2 linked regions of the Ketobacter alkanivorans genome follow. The protein of the gene in region 1 interacts with the protein of each later gene in a pairwise test. Links are inferred from orthologs where the notes say so. Each region holds a gene or a part of one and is shown on either strand. Other genes may lie near its edges.

The links. Proteins that work in one complex are often made in the same cells at the same time.
Region 2: the proteins of typA (region 1) and rlmKL interact in binary tests that used the Escherichia coli proteins (3 or more experiments, as listed by UniProt). The link is inferred for Ketobacter alkanivorans from one-to-one orthologs.

Annotation. Positions count from the first base shown.
Region 1 is NZ_CP022684.1:1,922,144-1,925,303, reverse strand. The notes cover bases 145-3,040. They hold typA (translational GTPase TypA), read left to right. Parts: upstream 145-637; coding sequence 638-2,443; downstream 2,444-3,040. Other genes in these bases: Kalk_RS08270 (class I SAM-dependent methyltransferase), read right to left, coding at 2,559-3,040; Kalk_RS08280 (vWA domain-containing protein), read left to right, coding at 145-417. Outside these bases: more of Kalk_RS08280, read left to right, coding at 1-144; more of Kalk_RS08270, read right to left, coding at 3,041-3,160. UniProt on the Escherichia coli protein: A 50S ribosomal subunit assembly protein with GTPase and nucleotide-independent chaperone activity, required for 50S subunit assembly at low temperatures, may also play a role in translation.
Region 2 is NZ_CP022684.1:792,670-795,574, forward strand. It holds rlmKL (bifunctional 23S rRNA (guanine(2069)-N(7))-methyltransferase RlmK/23S rRNA (guanine(2445)-N(2))-methyltransferase RlmL), read right to left. Parts: upstream 2,581-2,905; coding sequence 421-2,580; downstream 1-420. Other genes in the region: Kalk_RS03185 (hypothetical protein), read right to left, coding at 1-353; rmf (ribosome modulation factor), read left to right, coding at 2,851-2,905. UniProt on the Escherichia coli protein: Specifically methylates the guanine in position 2445 (m2G2445) and the guanine in position 2069 (m7G2069) of 23S rRNA. Methylation occurs before assembly of 23S rRNA into 50S subunits.

The sequences.
Region 1 (3,160 bases):
ATTTATCGTTTTGCCTTTATTCCCAGGATTGGTGATCACACAACGATATTTACATCCAGCTCAACCCAGAATTCATACTCATTGACGGGACAATTGGATGGGGATTTTCTTGACCCTAATCGAGGAACTCCTGGTGAAGAACTCACGAATGAACTGATTGAAATTGCGGGTCCGAACGGTGAGTACATCGCTAACGCCACAATCAGCTTCAGTGAAGCTCAAACCTTTCGCCCGGCTACCAGGTGGGTGGTTGGCTCCTATGGCCCTTCAGACTATACGTGGAGCCTGACCAATGGAACCGGCACCACCAATGCGGATGGTTCCTACACCGTTACGTCTGTGACCGGTACAGCAGTATTGCGATTGACCAATGACACCATAGGCGGTTACACCACTACGCTGACTATTAATAATTAATCGTCTGAAAACGGCGGTTGCCTGATGTTTTTACGTCAGGAAACCGCCTAAGAAGCCGATTAGGCAAGCCTTGCCATGCTTCTTCCACCCTAATTCCTGCTCCTCTCCCGCTAATGGGTAAATTTGTTGCCTATTTGTAAGAACTAGCTGCCCAGCTGACACTCAATTCCTGTATACTCCGCCGCCTTAAAGTACTGTATTGGGCTGAGGCTGTAAGTTTGTGATCGAGAAAATCCGTAATATCGCCATCATCGCGCACGTTGACCACGGTAAAACTACTTTGGTTGACAAGCTGTTACAACAATCTGGCACCTTGGGTCGTAAAGACGAAGGTGAGCGTGTGATGGATTCCAATGATTTGGAAAAAGAGCGCGGGATCACCATCCTGGCCAAAAACACTGCCATTCGCTGGAATGACTACCACATTAATATTGTGGATACCCCAGGGCACGCCGACTTCGGTGGAGAAGTAGAGCGTGTTATGTCTATGGTAGACTCCGTGCTGCTGTTGGTTGACGCAGTGGACGGCCCCATGCCGCAGACCCGCTTTGTAACCCAGAAAGCGTTTGCTCAAGGCCTCAACCCTATTGTTGTTATTAACAAAATTGATCGCCCTGGTGCTCGTCCTGACTGGGTTATGGATCAGGTATTTGATCTGTTTGATCGTTTGGGTGCAACCGATAAGCAGTTGGACTTTCCGGTTATCTACGCCTCTGCCTTGAATGGCATTGCCGGAACCGATGCCGATAACATGGCTGAAGATATGAGCCCATTGTTTGAGGCCGTGGTGGATAAGGTGTCTCCCCCTGAGGTGGATTTGGACGGCCCCTTCCAGATGCAGATCAGCTCCTTGGATTACTCCAGCTTTCTGGGTGTAATCGGTATCGGTCGCATCAAGCGCGGTAAAATCAAAGCCGGCTCCCCAGTAAAGGTTGTGGATCGCGAAGGCAAAGTCCGTAACGGTAAGATACTGAAAATTATGGGACACATGGGCTTAGATCGTGTTGACGTGCCTGAAGCTGAAGCGGGCGACATCGTTTGCATTACCGGTATTGATGAGCTGTTCATCTCCGATACCCTGTGTGCGCCGGAAAAACCAGAAGCGTTGCCACCGCTGACCGTCGACGAACCGACCGTCAGCATGATCTTCCAGGTAAACACATCACCGTTTGCCGGAAAAGAAGGTAAGTTTGTTACCTCGCGCAATATCCGTGAGCGTTTAGAGAAAGAATTGATTCATAACGTTGCATTGCGCGTTGAAGACACCGACAGTCCTGACCGTTTCCGTGTGTCTGGTCGGGGTGAGCTGCACCTGTCCGTACTGATCGAAAATATGCGTCGCGAAGGTTTTGAGATGGCTGTGGGCAGCCCTGAAGTAATCATCAAAGAAATCGATGGTGAAAAGCAGGAGCCCTTCGAGCAGTTGATGATTGACATTGAAGAGCAGCATCAGGGCTCGATCATGGAGCAGTTGGGGTTACGCAAAGCAGAAATGAACGACATGGTGCCCGATGGTAAAGGCCGTGTGCGGATGGATTTCATTGCGCCTTCCCGTGGCTTGATTGGTTTCCGCTCAGAGTTTCTTACGCTCACCTCCGGTACTGGCATCATGAACTCCACTTTCTCTCACTACGGAGAGATGAAAGAGGGTGAAGTAAGCAAGCGTCAGAACGGCGTGCTGATCTCCATGATTACCGGAAAAACCCTGGGTTACGCACTGTTCAACCTGCAGGAGCGCGGCCGCTTGATGATCGATCCTGCCGTTGAAGTGTATGAAGGGCAGGTGATTGGGATTCATTCCCGCGGCAACGATTTGGTGGTAAACCCCACTAAGGCTAAGCAGCTGACCAACATTCGTGCAGCAGGTACCGATGAGAACATCGTGCTGACACCGCCGATTCGATATTCGTTGGAGCAGGCGCTGGACTTTATCGATAAAGACGAACTGGTGGAAGTGACACCTGTGTCCATCCGCATTCGTAAGAAGTTACTTAAAGAGAACGAGCGCAAGCGTACCTCAAAGTAAGCCTTGCCTAAGAAAAGCGGCTGCGGTGAAAACCCCAGCCGCTTTTTTTTGCCCGCATTAGTCCCCTGCGGACATAATTTCCTGCCTAGAATGTATTATTTTCCAATCGAGTATTTTAGGAGCTTTGGTTTTGCGGCTCTCGACTGAAGCGCAAAATGTGGCCTTTGAATTCAGATTCGAGATACTCGGTGTGGGCTGGCTTCAGATATAAACTGCTGAAGCCGTACTCAGCCATTTTTTTGCTCAGTTTGCTTTTGCGTCCCCGTCCGGGATCGACCAAGATGATTTCACAGGCTGGGTTGGCGTGATTTTCAATAAAATCAGATATCAAATTGACGTGGTCATCTTCATATAACAGGTCGCTGCCAATAATCAGATCAAAGCGGCCCAGCGTGTCTGCCGAATCAGCCCAATCAACGCGCTCGTATTCGATGGGTTTTCCTGCGTTCAGCAGGGTGTTTCTTTCTAAAAAACTCTCTGCTTCCGGGTGATTGTCGGTGGCCGTAATATCGGCATTTTGCTTGTTCAACAACAGGCTGGATAACGCCATACCGCAGCCGATTTCTAAAATTCTCAGGCCTTCCGTTTTGTAATCAGCAACGTAATTGGCCAGTACCAGGCTGGATGGCCAGATCACCCCAAATATGGGCCAGGCAGCGGATGATATGCCAAGGCTTTCAGCGATACCGTCGGGATCGTGGAATTGTTGATTATCAC
Region 2 (2,905 bases), 1.1 Mb from region 1 along the record:
TATACATTCATAAGGGTATCGGGCCTCAACTCTCGGGCCTCAATATCCAGGGTCTGAACAAATTTCTCATGGGTCAGGTAGGCTAACACCACCGGTTGAAGGCGGGCGCGCATTACACGCCAAAACCGATCCTCATAGGCATTAAACGGCAGGCATGAACGCTCAGCTTCCAGAAATATACAGCGCAGTGTAGCGACTTGCTGATCAATCGAACCCTCCGGGTCCAGCAGAGCCTCGTCACTCACACCGAGTTCAGCTAACCGATCACGCGTAAACCCCAGAGCCAACTCGATAAACTCTTCGATGGTTCTTACGTCAGTAACAGATTGACTGCTCTGCTCCTTGTTGCTCATTCCTTCACCTTAGCTCTTTACATATTTTCAGATTAGCAAAGAATTCAGGAATTTAACGCTGCAACGATTATTTGTGCCTGAATTCCCAGCAATGGTGTATGGGCTTTCCACGGGAGAAATCAGGCGGCAGGCTGTCCTTGGTAATATCCTTAACGTCATAACGCTCCATCAACTCGGGCTCAAGCTGGAAGCGATTGAAATTATTAGAAAAAACCAGCAAACCACCGGGCTCAAGGCGCTTCATGGCCAAATCCAGCAATTCAACTTGAGATTGCTGGACATCAAAAAACCCCTGCATACGTTTAGAGTTCGAAAAAGTAGGTGGATCCACAAAAATGAGATCAAACTGATCATTTGTCTTCTTCAACCACTCCATACAATCACTGCGTATCAGCTGGTGGTTGCTTTCCGCACAACCATTCAGATACAGGTTATTGCGCGCCCATTGCAGGTACGTGGCAGACATATCCACTGAGGTTGTCTTTTTGGCACCACCAATGGCCGCATGCACAGTGGCCGCTCCGGTGTAACAATACAAATTAAGGAAGCGAAGGCCTTTGGACAAGGACTGCATCCGAACCCGGGTAGGCCGGTGATCCAGAAACAAACCCGAATCCAGATAATCATCTAAATTAACCAGAAGCAAAGCGCCAGCCTCATCAATAGGCAGCATACGACGGGTTTCGCTTAACTTTTGATATTGAGTAGCACCCTTCTGCCGTTGGCGACTTTTCACATGGATGTATGAGAAAGGAATATCAAAAAAGCGTTTAAGACTTTCAAGCGCATCCTGTAACCGTTGTTGGGCTTTTTCAAGGTTAACGGTTTTTGGAGGAGCATACTCCTGCACATGCAGATGACCGTTATACCAGTCAATCGCCAGGTTGTATTCAGGGATATCCGCATCATAAACCCGATAAGCGGTTACATGCTCTTTATCCGCCCATTTTTGCAGGGTTTTCAGGTTCTTCTTTATTCGATTCAGTAAATCTTTAGCAGGAGCATTTTCAATACAGTCGTGTTGCAGCGCAGGTGTAACAGGTACGCATTGATGGGACGAACGTTTAACCACGGTACCACTGCGAATCACGCAACGAATCGGACCATTAAATACTCGGTGCGTTTGGGGATCATCCAATTGCAGCGCATCGGCATATTCAACATCGTTAGTAATAATGGCAGCACGCCAATGTTCGCAGTTTTCCTGCAAGCGGCGAGCGATTGCTCGATATAGAAAGATTAAATCTGCATCCTTATCCAGGCGTTCGCCATAGGGCGGATTGGATACAACCATGCCCCGCACAGCGTCCCCTGTCCTTAAGGCAAACTGTGCCAGTTCACGTCGTTCAACATGAATGTTGCCCTGCAACCCAGCGGCCTCGATGTTCTTCATTGCCGCCTGTATAGATGCATTATCAGAATCGTAGCCCTTGATTTGAAATGAGAAATTCTCTGAAATATCTTTCGCAGCAGCTCGACTCACCGCATCCTGCCAGATGCTTTCATCATGATAGGCCCAAGCCTCGAAGCCAAACCGCTTACGAATCAGTCCCGGTGCCATACCAGCCTGCATCATGGCCGCTTCTATCAACAAGGTGCCAGAGCCGCACATGGGATCTACTAACTGCGGATAATCCGCATCAGGCCAACCCGCACTCATCAACAATGCTGCAGCCAGTGTTTCTTTTAAGGGGGCGTCATTTTGAGCCACCCGGTAACCACGCTTGTGCAGAGGATCTCCGGCAAGATCCAATGAAACCTGTACAGTCTCACGATCAAAGTGAACGTGGATACGAATATCTGGATTACGGGTATCAACGTTGGGCCGATCGCCCTGGAAATGTCGAAAGTAATCCATGACAGCATCTTTGGTACGATAAGTAAGATACTGAGTGTTAACCTTTACGCTGGCATCTTTTGAAGTGGATATGGCAACACTTTCATTCAACGAAAAATGGGACTGCCAATGAACCTGGCGCAAGTTATGGTAGAAGTCGTCTTCGTTTTTATAGGTAAATTCAGCGATTGGCAGCAGAATTCTTGAGGCAACCCTCGACCATAAACAAAAATCATACAGACTTTTCAGCTCCACGGGCCCTTCAACTGCACCACGTACCAGCTGGTATGAATCACCTGCAATTGATTGAATTTCTTGCAATAAAAAATTTTCCAGGCCACCAGCACAGGTAATTACCAGGCGTGACGATTTCCAGTCATTTATATTCATTCAGCTTAAACACCGTTTGTAAGCCCATGAAATTTATCAAATCCCATTCAGGCGGCCTATTTTATCAATTACTCAATTTAATTGATTCGTGTCTTCTTTATGACAATTTTTTTGTCGACATCATTCTAAAAGTTCGGTACTAATGTAAGTCCGGGCCTTAATAAGAGCCCCTCTTCCTTACCAGCAACATCTTTTAGAAAGGAGTTTCTCTTCTAGTTCATACAGTCAACATCTCTCAAATCTCAAACAGGATAACGAGGTCGATAATTTATGAAGAGACAAAAACGCGATAAAACCAGCAGAGCCTTCGTTAAGGGTTACCAAG